Regions from separate parts of the Streptomyces sp. DT190 genome, predicted to be linked through region 2. Evidence: riboswitches for the same ligand, from Rfam matches in the RefSeq annotation. Region 2 holds a riboswitch; the other holds the start of a gene.
What was found. Region 2 has a riboswitch for S-adenosylmethionine ahead of ACPXCS_RS18955 (aminotransferase class V-fold PLP-dependent enzyme). Riboswitches for the same ligand answer to the same signal wherever they lie in the genome.
Positions count from the first base shown of each region.

Region 1: linked by a shared signal. The riboswitch ahead of thrC (threonine synthase) and the one ahead of ACPXCS_RS18955 (aminotransferase class V-fold PLP-dependent enzyme) in region 2 are both predicted to bind S-adenosylmethionine.

Region 1 is NZ_JBNCNM010000021.1:114,426-125,093, reverse strand. Features, by position in the region: gene ACPXCS_RS30395 (NADH:flavin oxidoreductase) at 1-1,020, opposite strand, end outside; gene groL (chaperonin GroEL) at 1,173-2,795, opposite strand; gene ACPXCS_RS30385 (cold-shock protein) at 3,127-3,330, opposite strand; gene ACPXCS_RS30380 (ubiquitin-like small modifier protein 1) at 3,789-4,064, opposite strand; gene thrC (threonine synthase) at 4,152-5,438, opposite strand; SAM riboswitch class I at 5,457-5,612, opposite strand; gene ACPXCS_RS30370 (glucosyl-3-phosphoglycerate synthase) at 5,768-6,712, shown strand; gene ACPXCS_RS30365 (alpha,alpha-trehalose-phosphate synthase (UDP-forming)) at 6,786-8,174, shown strand; gene otsB (trehalose-phosphatase) at 8,183-9,013, shown strand; gene ACPXCS_RS30355 (DUF3263 domain-containing protein) at 9,030-9,287, opposite strand; gene ACPXCS_RS30350 (extracellular solute-binding protein) at 9,323-10,576, opposite strand.
Region 2 is NZ_JBNCNM010000010.1:4,999-15,666, forward strand. Features, by position in the region: gene ACPXCS_RS18940 (Rieske 2Fe-2S domain-containing protein) at 1-701, shown strand, start outside; gene ACPXCS_RS18945 (cytochrome b) at 698-2,320, shown strand; gene trpD (anthranilate phosphoribosyltransferase) at 2,457-3,521, shown strand; SAM riboswitch class IV at 3,601-3,717, shown strand; gene ACPXCS_RS18955 (aminotransferase class V-fold PLP-dependent enzyme) at 3,843-5,210, shown strand; gene ACPXCS_RS18960 (glycerate kinase) at 5,165-6,376, opposite strand; gene ACPXCS_RS18965 (SLC13 family permease) at 6,387-7,802, opposite strand; gene ACPXCS_RS18970 (response regulator transcription factor) at 7,886-8,545, opposite strand; gene ACPXCS_RS18975 (ATP-binding protein) at 8,542-10,059, opposite strand; gene ACPXCS_RS18980 (small secreted hydrophilic protein) at 9,983-10,312, opposite strand; gene ACPXCS_RS18985 (Lrp/AsnC family transcriptional regulator) at 10,397-10,668, opposite strand, start outside.

The DNA of each region.
Region 1 (10,668 bases), on a different contig from region 2:
GCGGTCCAGGAGGTTGTCGAGGTCGCCGACCTCGGCGCCCTGGCCCTGGAAGGACTTGATGAAGTCGCCGCGCAGACCGACCGAGCCGACGGTGATGGTGGGCTTGCCCGTGAGCTTCTTGGTCCAGCCGGCGAGGTTCAGGTCGGAGTCGTCGAACTCGGGGACCCAGTAGCGGCGGGTGGAGGCGTGGAAGGCGTCGACACCGGCGGCGGCGAGCGGGGTCAGGATGGACTCCAGCTCCTCCGGGGTCTCGGCGAGGCGGGCGTCGTAGGCGTCCTGCTTCCACTGCGAGTAACGGAAGATGACGGGGAAGCCGGGCGAGACGGTCTCGCGGACGGCCGCGACGATCTCCGCCGCGAAGCGGGCGCGGGCGACCCGGTCGCCGCCGTAGGCGTCGGTGCGGCGGTTGGTGCCCTCCCAGAGGAACTGGTCGAGCAGGTAGCCGTGGGCGCCGTGCAGTTCCACGCCGTCGAAGCCGATGCGCTCGGCGGCCGCGGCGGCCTCGGCGAACGCGCCGATGACGGCGTCGATGTCGGCCTGCGTCATGATCTTGCCGGTGCCCTCGGTGCCGTCCGTGCGGATACCGGAGGGACCGACGGCCGGGGCGTCGGCGACGGGCGGCTCGCCCTGCTTGCGGACCATGCCGATGTGCCACAGCTGCGGCACGATCGTGCCGCCCGCCGCGTGCACCGCCTCGGCGACCTTCGCCCAGCCCGCGAGCTGCTCCGGACCGTGGAACCGCGGCACCCGGTCGCTCTGCCCGGCCGACTCGTGCCCGACGTAGGTGCCCTCGGTGACGATCAGGCCGACCCCGGCCGCGGCGCGGCGCGCGTAGTACGAGACGACGTCCTCACCGGGCACGCCGCCCGGGGAGAACATGCGGGTCATCGGCGCCATCGCGATCCGGTTGGGGACGGTCAGGCCGTTCAGCGTGACGGGGCGGGACAGGATGTCGGCGGCGCGGGAGGCGGCGGCGTCGGTCACGTGGGGGCTCCTTCGGATACCGGACAGTACGCACATACCAGGCAGTATGTGCATGCGCATAGGACGTACGGTTCAACGACCCGGTCCGGCCCCGCCATCCCGCCCCCACTGTGATCCGGCACACGCCCGAGGGCGGCACCCCCTGCCGGGAGTGCCGCCCTCGGAAAGACGACGATCGACCAGGTCGATCAGAAGTCCATGTCACCGCCCGGCATACCGCCACCGGCGGGCGCGGCGGCCTTCTCCGGCTTGTCGGCGATGACGGCCTCGGTGGTGAGGAACAGCGCGGCGATGGAGGCGGCGTTCTGCAGCGCGGAACGGGTCACCTTCGCCGGGTCGATGATGCCCTCGGCGATCATGTCGACGTACTCACCGGTCGCGGCGTTCAGGCCGTGGCCGACCTGGAGGTTGCGGACCTTCTCCACGACGACGCCGCCCTCGAGACCACCGTTGACGGCGATCTGCTTCAGCGGGGCCTCCAGCGCGAGCTTCACGGCGTTGGCGCCGGTCGCCTCGTCACCGTCGAGCTCCAGCTTCTCGAAGACCTGGGAGGCCTGCAGCAGGGCCACGCCACCACCGGCGACGATGCCCTCCTCGACGGCCGCCTTGGCGTTGCGCACGGCGTCCTCGATGCGGTGCTTGCGCTCCTTGAGCTCCACCTCGGTGGCGGCACCGGCCTTGATGACCGCGACACCGCCGGCGAGCTTCGCCAGGCGCTCCTGCAGCTTCTCGCGGTCGTAGTCCGAGTCGCTGTTCTCGATCTCGGCGCGGATCTGGTTGACCCGGCCCTGGACCTGCTCGGCGGAGCCGGCACCGTCGACGATGGTGGTCTCGTCCTTGGTGATGACGACCTTGCGGGCCTTGCCCAGGAGGTCGATCGTGGCGTTCTCCAGCTTGAGGCCGACCTCCTCGGAGATCACCTCGCCGCCGGTGAGGATGCCGATGTCCTGCAGCATCGCCTTGCGGCGGTCACCGAAGCCCGGGGCCTTGACGGCGACGGACTTGAAGGTGCCGCGGATCTTGTTGACGACCAGGGTCGACAGGGCCTCGCCCTCGACGTCCTCGGCGATGATCAGCAGCGGCTTGCCCGACTGCATGACCTTCTCCAGGAGCGGGAGCAGGTCCTTGACGTTGGAGATCTTGGAGTTGGCGATCAGGATGTACGGGTCGTCGAGGACGGCCTCCATACGCTCCATGTCGGTGGCGAAGTACGCCGAGATGTAGCCCTTGTCGAAGCGCATACCCTCGGTGAGCTCCAGCTCCAGACCGAAGGTCTGGGACTCCTCGACCGTGATGACGCCTTCCTTGCCGACCTTGTCCATCGCCTCGGCGATGAGCTCGCCGATCTGGGTGTCGGCGGCGGAGATGGAGGCCGTGGAAGCGATCTGCTCCTTGGTCTCGACGTCCTTGGCCTGCTCCAGCAGGGCGGCGGAGACGGCCTCGACGGCCTTCTCGATACCGCGCTTGAGGGCCATCGGGTTGGCACCGGCGGCCACGTTGCGCAGACCCTCGCGCACCAGGGCCTGGGCGAGGACGGTCGCCGTGGTCGTACCGTCACCGGCGACGTCGTCCGTCTTCTTGGCGACTTCCTTGACCAGCTCGGCGCCGATCTTCTCGTACGGGTCCTCGAGCTCGATCTCCTTGGCGATGGAGACACCATCGTTGGTGATCGTGGGCGCGCCCCACTTCTTCTCGAGGACGACGTTGCGGCCCTTGGGGCCGAGCGTCACCTTCACGGCGTCCGCGAGCTGGTTCATGCCGCGCTCGAGGCCGCGCCGCGCCTCCTCGTCGAACGCGATGATCTTGGCCATGTGAAGTGGTCCCTCCAGGACTGGGGGTGATTACTTCGGACCGCGCCCGCGCCCGCGACGGACGGCCTCCGACCGGTGGTTCCTTGCCCCACCTGGTCCGCGGCCTCACCGACCCGGTCCTTACGTTGTCACTCTCACCTTCAGAGTGCTAACGCAATGATTAGCACTCGGGCATGGCGAGTGCAAGCGCCTCCCGGGGATCGGGCAGGGTCGTCAGCCACCCGCGAACACCCCCCGGCACCCGCTGCGAACAGGCCGAAGGGCCCACACCCCGGGGGGTGCGAGCCCTTCTGAGAAGACCTGTCGCTTGCGCGTCGGTCGTGGTGCGCGTTCAGGCGGTGACGCGAACCATGTCGGCCTGCGGACCCTTCTGGCCCTGCGAGATCTCGAACTCGACCCGCTGGCCCTCTTCCAGGGTGCGGTAGCCGTCCATCTGGATCGCGCTGTAGTGGACGAAAACATCCGCACCACCGTCGACCGCGATGAAGCCGTACCCCTTCTCCGCGTTGAACCACTTGACGGTGCCCTGAGCCATGCCTAACTCCCCTATTACTGGCCCTTGCACAGATCCACACTTCGCGGACCCGGGTCAGACCTCACCCCCCACGGTTGGGGGCGTGCGCCGGAACGCGTCGACCGCGGCTGAATGTATCTGTCCAACTGCCGTCTGCAACAGGTCAATCGGACGAGAATTCTGGACGCGCAGGGTCCGGAATGTGGGGAGAATTCGCCCGAATTCAGGGCAAGTCGGGCCACATAAAATACGCAAAAGCCGCGAAAGACACGCACACTTTGGCTACATCTTGTCGGGCTCGCAGCGGGAATTCAGAGTTCCGATCACAGGATCGGGATCGCGTTCCCCAACTGTACCGCGCTCAATCACATGGAATTGCCCCCTCCGCTTCTCTCACGGTGGGGGCAATTCGATGAACTCTCCGTGACCGGCATTACTCCAGGTAACAATCAGGCCGGCCGACCGGTTTACGGGCCCGCTCAGCCTCCCGCGACGGCGGGGATGATCGACACGCCGGCACCGTCCGGGGTGGCCGTCTCCAGCCCCTGCTCGAACCGCACGTCGTCGTCGTTCACGTACACGTTGACGAAGCGGCGCAGCTTCCCCTGGTCGTCCAGCACCCGGGCGGCGATCCCCGTGTGGTTCTTCTCCAGATCGGCGATGACCTCGCCCAGGGTCGCCCCCTCGGCGGCGACCTCGGCCTGCCCGCCGGTGTAGGTACGCAGGATGGTGGGGATGCGAACGGTGACGCTCATGACTTCAGAACCTCCGGTTGGGTATCGCCCTCAGGGGCGCGGGGAACTGCGCGACCAGCCCCCACGGCCCGCAGCGAACAACGACGCTCAGACGAGCCCGGCTTCACGGAACGACTCCAGACTGGGACGAATGGTCGCGGTCAGCCCCGTGCCCGCCACCGCGTCCAGCGTCTTCAGACCGTCCCCGGTGTTGAGCACCACGGTCGTCTTCGCCGGGTCGAGAACCCCGCTCTCCACCAACTTGCGCGTCACGCCCACGGTCACCCCACCCGCGGTCTCCGCGAAGATCCCCTCGGTCCTGGCGAGGACCTTGATCGCGTCGACGATCTGCTCGTCCGTCACGTCCTCCACCGCACCGCCCGTGCGCCGCGCGATGTCCAGCACATACGGCCCGTCCGCCGGGTTGCCGATCGCCAGCGACTTGGCGATCGTGTCCGGCTTCTGCGGCCGCACCACGTCGTGCCCGGCCTTGAACGCGGTCGACACCGGCGAGCAGCCCTCGGCCTGCGCGCCGAAGATCCGGTACGGCTTGTCCTCGACCAGCCCGAGCTTGATCAGCTCCTGCAGGCCCTTGTCGATCTTCGTGAGCTGGGAGCCGGAGGCGATCGGCACCACGAGCTGGTCGGGCAGCCGCCAGCCGAGCTGCTCGCAGATCTCGTACGCCAGCGTCTTGGAGCCCTCGGCGTAGTACGGCCGCAGGTTGACGTTGACGAAGCCCCAGCCCTCGCCGGCCGGGTCGCCGATCAGCTCGGAGCAGAAGCGGTTCACGTCGTCGTAGTTGCCCTCGATGCCGACGAGCTCGCCGCCGTACACCGCGGCCATGACGACCTTGCCCTGCTCCAGGTCGTGCGGGATGAACACGCACGAGCGGAAGCCGGCGCGGGCCGCCGCGGCGCCCACCGCACCGGCGAGGTTGCCGGTGGAGGAGCAGGAGAGGGTGGTGAAGCCGAAGGCGCGGGCGGCCTCCAGGGCCTGCGCGACGACGCGGTCCTTGAAGGAGTGCGTCGGGTTGCCGGAGTCGTCCTTGACGAACAGCTTGCCGGCGTCGACGCCCAGCTCGCGCGCGAGGTTGTCGGCCTTGACCAGCTTGGTCCAGCCCGGGTTGATGTTCGGCTTGTCCGCCACGTCGGCCGGGACCGGCAGCAGCGGGGCGTAGCGCCAGATGTTCGCGGGGCCCGCCTCGATCGTCTTGCGCAGCTCCTCGGCGTCGTAGGACGAGAAGTCGTAGGCGATCTCCAGCGGGCCGAAACACTCCTCGCAGGCGAAAACCGGGCCGAGGGGCACGCGGTGACCGCACTCGCGGCAGCTCAGGGCGGCGGCCGGGCCGAGGTCTACGGTGGAGTTCGTGGTGCTTGCAACAGTCTGCACAGCCATGTGAGGCGAGGCCCTTTCTCCTCATCTTCCTCACGACGCATCTCGCCGTGAGACGGATTTGGCACCTTCCCTAGCCGGGAGCCTCGCGCTGTGGTCGCCAGTGACCTACGAGAACCGACTGGAGGGTTGCCGGGGCTTCATCGGGCCGTTTCCCTCTGCCCCTCTGGATGAGCTGTATGTGGTTGTAGACGGCGGGCGACCTCGGACATGCGATGGTCATCCGCGTTGTTCAAGACTGTAACCGACGACCAGGACAGTTGAGATAGTCGTCCGAACCGCGAGACGCGTCACATCCCGTCCCGCCGAGAGAACGCTAAGGAGCCGCCACGGTGCTGGAAGAAGTCGAGCGCTGGCTGAGCACCCGTTCCTGGTCTGCGAACGAACGCCCGCTCCACCGGATCATGGCCGCCAAGCAGCGCACGGGCCGCACGGTCAGTGTGGTGCTGCCCGCGCTGAACGAGGAGGAGACGGTCGGCGACATCGCCGCCGTCATCCGGCACGACCTGATGCTGCAGGTCCCGCTCGTCGACGAGCTGGTCGTCGTCGACTCGGGCTCGACCGACCGCACCTCCGAGGTGGCCGCCGCCGCGGGCGCGACGGTGGTGCACCGCGACGCGATACTCCCGCGCGTCCCGGCCGTACGCGGCAAGGGTGAGGTGCTGTGGCGCTCGCTGCTCGTCACGCGCGGGGACATCGTCTGCTTCGTCGACGCGGACCTGCGGGACTTCTCGTCCGACTTCGTCTCGGGGATCGTCGGCCCGCTGCTGACCGACCCGGACGTGGCCCTGGTCAAGGGCATGTACGACCGGCCCCTGGGCGGCGCCGCCGGGCAGGGCGGCCGGGTCACCGAGCTGATGGCGCGCCCGCTGCTCAACATGCACTGGCCGCGGCTGGCCGGGTTCGTGCAGCCGCTGGGCGGGGAGTACGCGGCCCGCCGCTCGCTGCTGGAGCAGCTGCCGTTCCCCGTCGGGTACGGCATCGAGCTGGGCATGCTGGTGGACGCCCTGCACCTGGTGGGCCTGGACGCCCTCGCCCAGGTGGACGTCGGGGTGCGCAAGCACCGGCACCAGGACGGGCAGGCCCTGGGCCGGATGGCCGCCGAGATCTACCGCACGGCGCAGCTGCGGCTGGCCCGGGGGCACCTGATCCGGCCGTCCCTGACGCAGTTCGAACGGGGTGGCGACGGCTTCGAGCCGCGGACGTACTCGGTGGACACGGAGGAACGTCCGCCGATGGTGGAGATCGCCGAGTACCAGGCGCGCCGGGCGGCCTGACCGGGGCCGTTTTCGGCCGGACGCGGCAGGTCCGTACGTTTGAGCGTTTACAGGCCGGGCTAGGTTGAGGCCTATGGGTTCGACGCACGGTTCTGCACGGGTACTGGTGGCCTCCAACCGGGGCCCGGTCTCCTACACGGTCGGTGAGGACGGTTCGCTGAACGCCAAGCGGGGCGGCGGCGGGCTGGTCTCGGGGCTCTCCGCGATCGGCTCGGACGCGGACGCGCTGTGGGTGTGCTCGGCGCTGTCCGACGGCGACCGGGAGGCGGTCCGGCGCGGAGCCGGGGAGGACGGCGTGCGGATGCTGGACATCCCGGCCGACGTGCACGCCGACGCGTACAACGGCATCGCCAACTCGGTGCTGTGGTTCGTCCACCACATGCTCTACCAGACGCCGCTGGAGCCGGTCTTCGACGCGGAGTTCCGGCGCCAGTGGGCGTCCTACGAGACGTACAACCGGGCGTTCGCCGAGGCGCTGGCCGAGGAGGCTGCGCAGGGCGCGGCGGTCGTGGTGCAGGACTACCACCTGACGCTGGTGCCGGGCATGCTCCGCGAGCTGCGCCCGGACCTCAGGATCGGCCACTTCTCGCACACGCCGTGGGCGCCGCCGGAGTACTTCCGGATGCTGCCGGACGACGTGGCCGGGCAGGTGCTGCGCGGCATGCTCGGCGCGGACCGGCTGGGCTTCCTCACCCAGCGCTGGGCGGACGCGTTCACCCGGTGCGCGGAGCGGTTCGCGGGCGGTCTCGGCGGCACCCGCATCGGCGTGCACGGGCTGGGCGCCGACGCGGACTTCCTGCGCAGGCGCTCGCACGAGCAGGACGTCGAAGAGCGCATGGCCGCGCTGCGCGAGGAGATCGGCGAGGGCCGGCGCACCATCGTCCGCGTCGACCGCACCGAGCTGTCCAAGAACATCGTGCGGGGCCTGCTGGCCTACCGGCGGCTGCTGCAGGCGCACGGCGAGTGGCGCGAGCGCGTGGTGCACGTCGCCTTCGCCTACCCCTCGCGGCAGGACCTCGCGGTGTACCGGGAGTACACGGCCGAGGTGCAGCGGCTGGCCGACGAGATCAACGCCGAGTTCGGCACGCCGGGCTGGACGCCGGTCGTGCTGCACGTCAAGGACGACTTCGCCCGTTCCCTGGCCGCGTACCGGCTGGCCGACGTGGCCCTGGTCAACCCCATCCGCGACGGCATGAACCTGGTCGCCAAGGAGGTCCCGGTGGTCTCCGACGCGGGCTGCGCGCTGGTGCTGTCGAGGGAGGCCGGGGCGCACGAGGAGCTCGGCGAGGACGCGATCACGGTGAACCCGTACGACATCACGGGCACGGCCGCCGCCCTGCACGAGGCGCTGTCCCTGAGCCCCGGGGAGCGGGCCGAGCGCAGCAAGCGCCTGGCCGCCGCGGCCACGGCGCTGCCGCCGGCGCGGTGGTTCGTGGACCAGCTGGAAGCGCTGAAGGGATGAGCGGCCCGATGCCCGCGTCGCATCCGCTGCCCACGCCCGCCACGAAGGCCGGCCTGGAGGGCCTGGACGCCCTCCTCGCCGACCCCGGCACGGCGCTCGTCGCACTGGACTTCGACGGGACGCTCGCGCCGATCGTCGCCGACCCCGAGCTGGCCCGGGCCCACGCGCAGGCCGTGCCCGCGCTGGCCGCGCTCGCGCCGAAGGTCGCCGCCGTCGCGGTGATCACGGGCCGGCCCGCCGAGGTCGCCGTACGCAACGGCGCCTTCGCGGACGTGCCGGGCCTGGAGCGCCTCGTCGTGCTCGGGCACTACGGCGCCGAGCGGTGGGACGCCCGCAGCGGCGAGGTCCGGACCCCCGAGCCCCACCCGGGGGTGGCGGCAGCCCGCGCCGAGCTGCCCGGGCTGCTCGACGGGACCGGGACCTGGGTCGAGGACAAGGGCCGGGCCGTGGCCGTGCACACCCGCCGGGCCCCCGATCCGCAGGCCGCCTTCGACGCCCTGCGCGCGCCGCTCACCGTCCTGGCGCAGCGGCACGGCCTGGTCGTCGAGCCCGGCCGCATGGTCCTCGAACTCCGCCCGCCCGGCGTGGACAAGGGCGTCGCCCTGCGCGCCCTGGCCCGGGAGATCGGCGCCGGGTCCGTCCTCTACGCCGGTGACGACCTGGGCGACCTGCCCGCCTACTCCGCCGTCGACGCCCTGCGCGCGGACGGCACACCGGGCCTGCTGGTGTGCAGCGGCAGCGACGAGGTGACCGAGCTGCGGGAGCGCGCTGACGTGGTGGTGGACGGCCCCGAGGGTGTCGTACGGCTGCTGCGCGAGCTGGCGGACCGGATCGGCTGAGCCCGCTCGCCCGAGCTCAGCGCTCCGCCCGGCGCCGGTCGCGGATCCGCCGCAGCCGGTTGACCGTCACCGGATCGTGGGCCAGGGCCCGCGGGTCGTCCAGCAGGGCGTTGAGGAGCTGGTAGTAGCGCACCGGCGCCAGGCCCAGTTCCTCGCGCACCGCCCGCTCCTTCGCGCCGGGACCGGGAAAGCCGCGGCGTTCCAGCGCGAGGACGTCCCGCTCCCTGCGCCCGAGCCCCGGGCCGCCGGCTTCCTGGTCGCTCGCCTCGTCCATGTACGGCACCGTAACGCCCGCCACCGACAGCGGGACTACTCCGCGCTCTCCGCCCGCAGCGCCGCCGCCTGGAGATGGCCGAGGACGCCGGAGGGGCTGCCGCCGGGGGCGACGGCCTTGCCGATCTGGGTCTTGATCTGGGCGCTGACGTCGGCCCAGGAGGTCTTGCCGACCGGGTACAGCTCGGAGGTCAGCAGCTCCTCGAGGAACGGCCTGAGGTGCTTGTCCCGGTCGGCGGCGGCCATGGTCGCCGACGCCGAGCTGGTGACCGGCAGCAGGTCGTACTCGCGGGAGAAGTCCAGCACGTTCTTCTCGCTGTACACGAAGTCGAGGAAGTCGCCGATCTGGTCGCGGTGGCCGTTCTCGCGGAAGGCCGTCATCCAGTCGGCCACACCGAGCGTGGACTTGCTCGGGCCCTCCTTGCCGGGCATGGGCACCATGCCGAACTTCACGCCCTTGCTCGCGGCGGTCTTCATCAGCGAGGGGTGGCCGTTGAGCATGCCGACCTGGCCCTTGGCGAAGGCGGCGAACGCGTCGGCCCGGTTCAGCTTGCCCGGCGCGACCGGCCCGGTCAGGTCCTTGCCGACGAGCTCGTCCTTCAGCCAGGAGAAGGTGTCGATGTTCTCCGGGGAGTCGATGCCGTAGCTGTCGACGCCGTCGGTGTAGCCGCCCCCGCCGCTGAGCATCCACTGCATGGTCTCGGCCTGCGCCTCCTCGGGCCCGAGGGGCAGCGCGTAGGGGTACGTCACGCCCTCGGCCTTGAGCGCCTCGGCGGCGTCGGCCAGGTCGTCCCAGCTCTCGGGCGGGGTGATGCCGGCCTTGGTGAAGAGGGTCTTGTTGTAGAAGAGCACCCGGGTGGAGGAGGCGAACGGCATGCCGTACTGCACGCCCATGACCTGTCCCGCCGAGGCCAGCTGCCCGACGAAGTCGGCCTGCACGGGTATGGAGAGCAGTTCGTCGGCCTTGTAGAGCTGGTCCTGCGCCGCGTAGTCCGCGTAGGCGCCGATCTGCGCCATGTCCGGCGCGTCACCGGCCGCGACCATCTCGCGGACCTTGCGGTCGACGTCGTTCCAGGAGTACACGGTGACGTCGATCGTGACGTCGGGGTGCTCCTTCTCGTACTCCTCGACCAGCTCGTCCCAGTACTTCTGCGAGCTGTTGGCCGCGCTGTCGCCGTAGTCGGCGGCGACCAGCTTCAGCGTGACGTCCCCCGAGCCTCCCGTGACGCCGCAGCCGCCGAGGACCGCCGTCATGCCCAGGGCGGACACCACCGCGATCGTTCCTGCCATTCGCCGACGCTGCACCGCTGTTCTTCCCCAACCCTGGCGTCCCGCGCCGTACTCCGGCCCGGTCCGCCACCCGAAACTTTTCGATATGCGGA
Region 2 (10,668 bases):
GCACCCTGATGTCGGACGTGGAGATCGCCGACGAGCGGCACCCGATCGAGGCGGAGCCCGAGGTGCGCGAGAAGGTCTTCGCGGACTTCAAGCAGGGCGCCAAGGAGTCCGCGCTCGGCCGCCGCAAGCTGATCCGCAACACCATGCTCGGCGCGCTCACGCTGGTGCCGCTCTCCGGTGTCGTGCTGCTGCGCGACCTCGGCCCGCTGCCCGGCACCAAGCTCCGCCACACGCTGTGGTCCAAGGGCAAGCTGCTCGTGAACATGAACACGAACCAGCCGCTGCGCCCCTCGGACGTCGCGGTCGGTTCGCTGACCTTCGCCAAGCCCGAGGGCCTGGAGGAGCACGACCACGAGTTCCAGAACGAGATCGCCAAGGCCGCCCTGATGATCGTCCGGATCCAGCCGGAGAACATCAAGGACAAGCGCGAGCTCGAGTGGTCGCACGAGGGCATCGTCGCGTACTCGAAGATCTGCACCCACGTCGGTTGCCCGATCTCCCTGTACGAGCAGCAGACGCACCACGTGCTCTGCCCCTGCCACCAGTCCACCTTCGACCTGTCCGACGGTGCCCGAGTGATCTTCGGTCCCGCCGGTCACGCCCTGCCGCAGCTGCGCATCGGCGTGAACGACGAGGGCTACCTCGAGGCGCTCGGCGACTTCGAAGAGCCCGTCGGTCCTGCCTTCTGGGAGCGCGGATGAGTAACAAGGACGACCGCCGCAAGGCGCCCGCCGGAGAGCGGGTCGCCGACTGGGCCGACGGCCGCCTGGGGATCTACTCCCTGGCCAAGGCCAACATGCGCAAGATCTTCCCGGACCACTGGTCCTTCATGCTGGGTGAGATCTGCCTCTACAGCTTCATCATCATCATCCTGACGGGTGTGTACCTGACGCTGTTCTTCCACCCGTCGATGAACGAGGTGGAGTACCACGGCAGTTACGTCCCGCTCCAGGGGCAGCTGATGTCGGAGGCGTTCGCCTCCACGCTGGACATCAGCTTCGACGTCCGCGGCGGTCTGCTCATCCGGCAGATCCACCACTGGGCGGCGATCATCTTCCTCGCCGGCATGTTCGTGCACATGATGCGCGTCTTCTTCACCGGCGCGTTCCGCAAGCCGCGCGAGATCAACTGGCTGTTCGGCTTCCTGCTGTTCGTCCTCGGCATGTTCACCGGTTTCACCGGCTACTCGCTCCCGGACGACCTGCTCTCCGGCACCGGTGTCCGCTTCACGCAGGGCGCGATCCTGTCCGTGCCGATCGTCGGCACGTACATCTCGATGTTCCTGTTCGGCGGGGAGTTCCCGGGCACCGACTTCGTCGCCCGGTTTTACTCGATCCACATCCTGCTGCTGCCGGGCATCATGCTCGGGCTCGTGGTCGGCCACCTGATCCTGGTCTTCTACCACAAGCACACGCAGTTCGCGGGTCCCGGACGGACCAACAAGAACGTCGTCGGCATGCCGCTGCTGCCGGTCTACATGGCCAAGGCCGGAGGCTTTTTCTTCCTGGTCTTCGGTGTCATCGCGGCCCTCGCCGGCATCGCGACCGTCAACCCGATCTGGGTCCTCGGCCCGTACCGGCCCGACCAGGTGTCGACCGGCGCCCAGCCCGACTGGTACATGGGCTTCGCCGAGGGCCTGGTCCGCGCCATGCCCGGCTGGGAGATCAACTTCTGGGGTCACACGCTCGTCCTGGGCGTGTTCATCCCGCTGGTGCTCTTCGGCCTGTTCCTCGCGATCATCGCCCTGTACCCGTTCATCGAGTCGTGGGTGACCGGGGACAAGCGCGAGCACCACATCCTGGACCGGCCGCGCAACGCCCCGACGCGCACCGCGTTCGGTGTCGCCTGGGTCACCGGCTACATGATCATGCTGATCGGCGGTGGCAACGACATCGTCGCCACGCACTTCCACCTGTCGATCAACGCGGTCACCTGGTTCGTCCGGATCGGGTTCTTCGCCGGGCCGGTCATCGCCTTCATCGTCACCAAGCGGATCTGCCTCGGCCTGCAGCGCCGGGACAAGGACAAGGTGCTGCACGGCCGCGAGTCGGGCATCATCAAGCGCCTGCCGCACGGTGAGTTCATCGAGGTGCACGAGCCGCTCAGCCAGGAGCAGATGTACACGCTCACGGCGCACGAGCAGTACGAGCCGGTCGAGCTCGGCCCGACGGTCGACGAGAACGGTGTCGAGCGCAAGGTGAAGGGCTCCGAGAAGCTGCGCGCCAAGCTCAGCGACGCCTACTACGGCGAGGGCGCCCAGATCCCGAAGCCCACCGTCGAGGAGTACCGGGAGATCACGAGCGGCCACGGCCACCACTGATCACTGCTTCGCCACGCCACACAAGGGCCCCGTCCGGTGTTCGGACGGGGCCCTTCGTGGTGGCCGGGGCTGGATAGGGTGGACCTCGTCGAGACTCTCGTCCCGCAGTGCGGGACGCCTGATCCTGGAGCGGCTTATGAGCGCTGTGACCCCCGCTGGAGGCGACACCGCGGCGGGCCGCTCCTGGCCCCTGCTGTTGAACGGCCTGCTGCAGGGTCGTGATCTGACCGCCGACGACACCGCCTGGGCGATGGACCTCATCATGCGCGGCGAGGCGACGGACGCGCAGATCGCCGGGTTCGTGGTGGCGCTGCGCGCCAAGGGGGAGACCGTCGAGGAGATCGCCGGGTTCGTCCGGGCGATGTACGCGCACGCGAACGTCATCGAGGTGCCGGGCCCGGCCGTCGACATCGTCGGCACGGGCGGCGACGGTGCCAAGACCGTCAACATCTCGACCATGTCGGCGATCGTCATCGCCGGCACGGGCGCGAAGGTCGTCAAGCACGGCAACCGCGCCGCGTCCTCGGCCTCCGGCGCCTCGGACGTCCTGGAGAAGCTCGGCGTCAACCTGGAGCTGCCCACGCACCGGGTGGCGGGGGTGGCCGAGGAGGCCGGGATCACCTTCTGCTTCGCGGCGAAGTTCCACCCGTCGATGCGGTACGCGGGCGCGGCCCGCGGGCAGCTGGGCATCCGGACGATCTTCAACGTCCTCGGCCCGCTGACCAACCCGGCCAAGGTCCGCGCCCAGGCGGTCGGCGTGGCCGATCCGCGCATGGCGCCGATCGTCGCCGGCGTCTTCGCCGAGCGCGGCCACTCCTCCCTGGTCTTCCGCGGCGACGACGGTCTCGACGAACTGACCACCACCGCCACGTCCCGGGTCTGGATCGTCCGCGACGGCAAGGTGACCGAGGAGGCCTTCGACCCGCGGGAGGTGGGCCTCGAACTGGTCCCGGTGGAGGCCCTGCGCGGCGCGGACGCCTCGTACAACGCCGAGGTCGCCCGCCGTCTGCTGGACGGTGAGCGGGGCCCGGTGCGGGACGCGGTGCTGCTGAACGCGGCGGCGGCGCTGGTGGCCCTGGAGCCGGGCACGGGCACGCTGGCCGAGCAGATCCGCGCGGGCATGGCGAAGGCGGCCGAGGCGATCGACTCGGGGGCCGCCAAGCGGACGCTGGAGCGGTGGGTGGCCGCCAGCAACGCGTGACGGGCCGGCTGTGAGGTGCGTCCCGCGATCCGGACCCGGGTTGCGGGACGCCGATCACTTCACGTACGTTCCCGTACCAGGTCATGAGTGACAGTCATGAGGCCCCGGCCGACTGTCCGGCAACCCTCCGTCCGTGGCGGGGTGCCCCGGGTGAAGACCAGGCCGTAGGCAGCGAGGTCTACGGCAAGCGCGGACCCCTCGCGACACCAGGGGTCCTGGTCGACGAGGAGTCTTCCGTGAGTCAGCGAATGCGATAGGGCCGCAGAGCCCCGCCTCCGCACACCCTTCCTCCTTCACCCCTGTTTCTCACGGGAGTTCGTCATGTCCGTCTTCACTGCTGCCGCCGACCAGTCCGTTTGTGCCCCGCTGCCCGTTCTGGGGCGGGATGTCACCGTGCCGCTGGTGACGGGCGGTGAGGTCACCTACGCCGCGCTCGACTACGCCGCCAGCGCCCCGGCGCTGCAGCGGGTCTGGGACGACGTCGCCGCCTACGCGCCGTACTACGGCAGTGTCCACCGCGGCGCCGGGTACCTGTCCCAGCTGTCGACCGACCTGTTCGAGAACGCCCGCCGGACCGTCGCGGAGTTCCTCGGCTGCCGCGCCGACGACCAGGTCGTGTTCACCCGGTCCACCACGGACTCCCTCAACCTCCTCGCCGCCGCCCTGCCCGGGGACTGCCAGGTCTTCGTGTTCGAGACCGAGCACCACGCCTCCCTGCTGCCCTGGCGCGACGCCCGCGTCACCTACCTCGACGCCCCGCGGAGCCACCGCGAGGCCGTCGAGACCCTGGAGGGCGCCCTCGCCGCCCGCGACCCGCACGGCCCGGCCCTGGTCTGCGTCACCGGCGCGTCGAACGTCACCGGCGAGCTGTGGCCCGTACGGGAGCTGGCCGCGGCCGCGCACGCCCACGGGGCGCGGATCGTGCTGGACGCCGCCCAGTTGGCCCCGCACCACCCGGTGTCCGTCGCGGACCTCGACGTCGACTGGGTGGCCTTCTCCGGGCACAAGCTGTACGCGCCCTTCGGCTCCGGTGTCCTGGCCGGGCGGGCCGACTGGCTGCGCCGGGCGGAGCCGTACCTCGCGGGCGGCGGCGCCAGCCGGAAGGTCGCGCGGCGTGCGGACGGGGGCGTGGACGTGCAGTGGCACGACAGCGCCGCCCGGCACGAGGCCGGCTCGCCGAACGTCATCGGCGCCTACTCCATCGCCTCCGCCTGCAAGGCCCTCACCGAGGCCGGGTTCGACACCCTCGTCGCCCGGGAGCGGTACCTGATCGAGAAGGTGCGCGCGGGTCTCGCCGGGGTGCCGCAGGTGCGCTTCCTGTCCCTCTTCGGCGACGACGCCCCGCGTGTGGGTGTGCTCTCCTTCGTCGTCGACGGCTGGAACAGCTCCCACTTCGCCGCCGCGCTGTCCGCCGAGTACGGCATCGGCGTGCGGGACGGGCTGTTCTGCGCCCACCCGCTGGTGCGCACGCTGCTCGGCAGCGCCCCGCAGACGCAGGGCGAGTGCGGGGCGCCGGAGGCCGAGCCGGGGGAGCGGTCGCTCAACGCCATCCGGGTGAGCTTCGGCGCGGGCACGCCGGACGAGCACGTGGAGCGGTTCGTGCGGGCCGTGCGGGAGCTCGTGACGGACGGGGCGCGGTGGAACTACCGCACGGAGGACGGCCGTTGCGTGCCGGACACCTCCGCGTGAGCGGCCGGGCCGGGCAGCAGCGGTAGCCGGGCGCCCAGGACGATCATCCGCAGGGCCCGCTCGGTGGCGTCGGTGAGCAGCTCGCTCGCGCGCAGCAGCGCCTCCGCCAGTTCCATCGGGCCGGGCAGGATGCCGTGGCAGGCGTCCACGCCGGGTACCTGGTGCGCGCCCTCGCCGAGGGTGCCGGCCAGGGCCAGGACCGGGCGGCCGTACCGCTTGGCCCGGCGGGCCACCTCGGCGGGGACCTTGCCGCGCGGCGTCTGGTGGTCCAGGGCGCCCTCGGCGGTGACGACCAGGTCGGCACGGGCCAGCCGGGCGTCCAGGTCGAGGTGGTCCAGCAGCACGTCGAAGCGGGGCAGGAGCCGGGCGCCCAGGGCGGCCAGCCCGGCGCCCAGACCGCCGGAGGCTCCCGTCCCCGGGCCGGTGCGCAGCTCGGTGCCCGGCACGGCGGCGTCCCGGGTGAGGACGAACGCCCAGTTCTCCAGGGCCGCCGACAGCTCCTCCACCTGCGCGGGCGTGGCGCCCTTCTGCGGTCCGAAGACCCGGGCCACGCCCCGCTCGCCGCACAGCACGTTGTAGGGATTGCAGGCGACGAGGAGCTCCACGTCCGCGAGGCGGGCGTCGAGGCCGGCCGGGTCGACGCGGTGCAGGCGCGTCAGCTCCCGGCCGCCCCGGGGCAGTTCCCGGCCGTCCTCGTCCAGCAGCCGTGCGCCGAGGGCCTGGAGCGCGCCCGCCCCGCCGTCGGAGGTGCCCGAGTCGCCGCAGCCGACGAGGATCCGCCGGACGCCCGTGTCCAGGGCGGCGCGGAGCAGTTCGCCGACGCCGTACGTGGTCGTGGCGCCCGGGTCGCGCAGCTCGCGCGGGACCAGGGAGAGGCCCGCGACCGCCGCCATCTCCACCACGGCCGTGTCCCCGGTGCCCAGCAGGGCGAAGTGCGCGGCGACGGTGTCCCCGACGGGGCCGGTCGCGGGCACGGTGACGATCCGGCCCCCGGTCGCGGCGGCCAGGGCCAGGGCCGTGCCCTCGCCGCCGTCCACCAGCGGGACGAGGTCGAGCTCAACGCCGGGCAGCACGCGGCGCACCCCGGCCGCGATGGCGTCGGCGGCGGCCTCGGCGGACAGGGACTCCTTGAAGCCGCTGGGGGCTACGACGACACGGTTCAGCATGGAGGGCTCCTCAACGGGTGACGGACACGCCGAGCAGCGGCCACACCGCGACGGCGAACAGCAGGACGAGCAGGGCGGTCAGCGGGGCCAGCACGGCGGACAGCCGCAGCAGGTCGCGCGGGGTGTAGGTGGGGGTGCCGGGCAGGCCCGCGAAGAGCGCGACCGGCTTGGCCGAGGCGGGCAGCGTGTGGCAGAAGCCCGCGGCGGCGGTGGAGGCGAGGGCGGCGGCGACCGGGTTGACGCCGACGCCGACGGAGGCGGCCACCACCAGCGGCACCAGCACCGAGGAGCGGGCCGAACGGGACTGCAGGACCAGGTGGGCCGCCGTGCTCACGGCGATGACGACCGCCAGGAACACCACGGGGGCCGCGTCCGAGGGCAGCCCCGACACCAGCCAGGCGGCCGCACCCGAGTCCGCGAGCGCCACGCCCATGGCCATCGTGGCCGCCATGAACAGCAGCAGCGCCCAGGGGACGGTCTTCAGCGCGTCCTTCAGGCGCACGGTGCCCAGGGCCGGCGAGGCGGCGACGACGGCGCCGATCAGCGCGACCAGGGCCGGCGGCACCCGGTGCAGCGGCTCGCTGCACCACAGCAGGACCACCGTGGCCAGCAGCAGGGCGCAGCGTTTCTCGGCCTGGCTCCAGGGGCCGGTGACCGGCTGCTCGCTGTGCGCCTGGATCTGCTCGGGTTCGATGCGGACCGGGCCGCGGCGGTCCGCGCGCCGGGTCGTCGTCAGCAGGACGAGCTCGGCGGCCAGGTGCGAGGAGGCCACGGCCAGCGGCAGGCCCAGCAGCAGCCACTGCGTGAAGCCGATCTGCTGCCCGGTGGCCTCCCACAGCACGGACACGGTGATCAGATGCGCACCCGCGCCGATCAGGGTGGCCACCGCGGACAGAAGGATCACGGTCGGAAACAGCAGAGCCAGCATCACGACCAGTCGTTTCCGGTCGGCGAAGACCTTCGCCAGCGCCAGGAAGACGGGCAGCGCGAGCGCGGCCCGGCCGGAGGTGGCGGGCACCGCGAACGCCGTGACGACCAGGGCGGCGGTCGTGAGGTGCACCAGCTGCCGTACGGTCCGCGCCCCGCTGACCAGGAACACCGCCGCCCGCCCGGCGAGCCCGGTCCGGCCGACCGCGGCCGCCAGCACGAACGCGCAGATCAGCAGCCAGACCGTGGCGTCCCCGAGCGTCCCGAACAGGGTGTCGCTGCTGATCACGCCGGTCACGGTGAGCGCGAGCCCGGCCCCCAGGGCGATGTAGGTGTCGTCGACCGGCGTCCCGATCCAGGCGCAGGTGGCGAGGACGAACACGACGAGGGTGAGCCGTGCGTCGGCGCCGAGCCCCGGCGCGTTGGTGGGCACGGCCAGGAGCGCGCACACGGACAGGGCGACGCACAGGGCGGTGGTGGTGCGGAGGTTCAGCGTCACACCACCGAGCATCCGCCCGGGCGGTGAGCCGTCCATGAGCCCCACATGAAGGAGTTTTCACCCGCCGTCAGGGGCGCGGGGCGCTACGGCAGCCGGTACCCCATCCCCCGCACCGTCTCCACCCGTTCCGCCCCGAGCTTCCTGCGCAGCGTCCGCACGTACACGTCCACGATGTTGGACCCCGGGTCGAAGTCGTACCCCCACACGTGCGACAGGATCTGCTCGCGCGACAGCACCTGCCCCGGGTGCCGCAGGAACAGCTCCAGCAGCACGAACTCACGCGCCGTCAGGTCCACCGTCCGCTCCCCGGACCGGGCCCGCCGGGTCCGCAGATCCAGGCTCAGGGAGCCCGACCTGAGCACCGTCACCTCCGGCGCCCGCGCCGCCGTACGGAGCCGCAGCCGCACCCGCGCCAGCAGCTCCTCGAACCGGAACGGCTTGGTCATCCAGTCGTCGGCGCCGCCCTCCAGGCCGGCCACCGTGTCCCGCACGGAGTCCCGCGCGGTCAGCACGATCACCGGCACCGACACCCGCGCCTCGCGCAGCTCGCGCAGGATCGTGAAACCGTCCCGGCCGGGCAGCCCGATGTCCAGGACGACCAGGTCGAAGCCGCCGGTCAGGGCGTACTCGTAGCCCGCGTCGCCGTCGCTGACGACGGTCGTGGTGAAGCCGTTGGAGCGCAGCCCCTTCTGCACGAAGGAGGCGATGCGCTCCTCGTCCTCGACGATGAGGATGCGGTTCACGTGGGGTCCCCTTCCGGTGTCCGGGGTGCCTGCAGGACGAGGACGAACGTGGCGCCGCCGCCGGGCGTCCCGTGGAGCCGCACCCGGCCCCGGTGCCCCTCGGCGATCGCCTTGACGATGGACAGCCCGAGTCCGGCCCCGGAGCCCCGGGCACCGCGCCGGGCCGTGCCGCGCCGGAACCGCTCGAAGATCACCTCGGTGTCCTGGGGCTGCACCCCCGGCCCGGAGTCGGCGACGTACAGCTCCAGGCGGGGGCCGTCGGCGCGGGAGCCGATACGGATGGTCTGGCCGGTGGTGGTGTGCTGCACGGCGTTCTGCGCGAGCTGCACCATGGCCTGGGTGATGCGCTGCGGGTCCAGCTCGGCCTCCAGGTCGGCGACCGCGTCGAGCCGCCAGTCGCGTGCGCCCAGGGTGCGGGCCTTGACGAAGACGTCGGCGGTCAGTTCGGCGACCTGGACCGGCTCGGGCGTGACGAAGTCGGGGCGTTCGGCCTTGGCGAGCAGCAGCAGGTCCTCGACGATGCGGCTCATCCGGTCCAGCTCGTCGGTGACCAGCCGGACCGTCTCCTCGCGCTCGGCCGGGTCGTCGCCCATGACCTCCAGATGGCCCCGCACGATGGTGATGGGCGTGCGCAGCTCGTGCCCGGCGTCGTCGACGAACTCGCGCTGCGCCGCGAAGGCCCGCTCCAGCCGGTCGAGCATGCCGTTGAAGGTCTCCGCCAGGGCCGCTATGTCGTCGTGGCCGTGCACCGGGATGCGGCGCGTGAGGTCCTGCTCGGTGAGCTGGGCCGCGGCCGTGCGCACCACCCGTACCGGCCGCAGGATCCGCCCGGCGACCGCCCAGGCGATCCCGGTGGTCAGCAGCAGGGCGACGCCGGAGATGACGAGCAGCGTGCGGAACACGGTGTTCACGCGCGCCTGCTCGCGCTCCGGGTGAAAGGCGACGACGAACGCGGCGTCCGGCTCCCGCCCCGGCCGGCCCACGGTGACCTTGGCCCAGCGGATCTCGCCCTGCGGCCGGCGCAGCACCCCGGAGGACTCGGGCGAGTCGTAGATGCGGCGCCGGGCCTCGGGGTCCCGGTGCAGGGGCAGGGCGACCGGCAGGTCGTGCGGCTGGCGGATCTGCCGCGGGCCGCCGACCGCCCGGCCGACCAGGCCGATCAGCTCCTCGTCCGCGTCCGGGTACTGCCGCTCCAGGAAGACCGTCAGCAGCCGGTCGGCGTCCGTGAACGGCCGGCCGGTCTGCGGGTCGCCGCCGCGCTCCTCGAAGTTCGCGAACTCGCCGGTCTCCTGCGTCAGCAGCCGGTTGATCCGGTTGTCGACGTCCCGCAGCAGGTAGGAGCGGGTGGTCATGGCCACCGAGGCGAGCGCGACCGCCATCACCAGCAGCAGCCACAGCAGGATCCGGACCCGGGCGGAGAGCCGGCGGCGGCCGGGGTCAGCCGTCGGAGCCGGGGCCGTCGTCGTCGCCCGGTCCGTCGTCCGAACCGCCCGGGCCGAGGTCGTCGTCGTCATCGTCACTCGCTGAGCTGTCGGTCACCGGAGGCCGCGAGACCACCTCGTCGCCCGGGGCGGACCCGCCCGGCGAGGGCGACGAGGAGGGCTGGAGCGTGGAGGTGGGAGTGGGCGTGCCGCGGTCCAGCTCCACCTGCTGGGACGGCACCCTGGGCGCCTCGGGGCGGTCCGCGAGGGCGTAGCTGGTCGCGGCGATGCCCAGCGGGATCAGCACGACGGCGGACAGGGCCGCCATACGACGGGAGAAAGCCATGCGCCCGATCCTGCGCGGGCGGGCCGGGGCGCGGGATGAAGCCCGGATGAAGAACTCTTCATCGACCTCGTCCGGGGACGGGCCTCAGCTGTCCAGCCCGAGGGCGAACGCCGCCTCCAGGTCGTGCTGCGAGTAGGTGCGGAACGCCACGTGCGTGTCCGTGCCCTCCACCCCGGGGATCTTGCTGATCCGGCCCGGGATGACCTCGGCGAGGTCCTCGTGCTCCTTGACCCGGACCATCGCGATCAGGTCGTAGGTGCCGGTGACGGAGAAGACCTCGCTGACGTTCTCCAGCGCCGCGATCGACTCGGCGATCTCGGGGATCCGGTCCACGCTGGTCTTGATCAGGACGATCG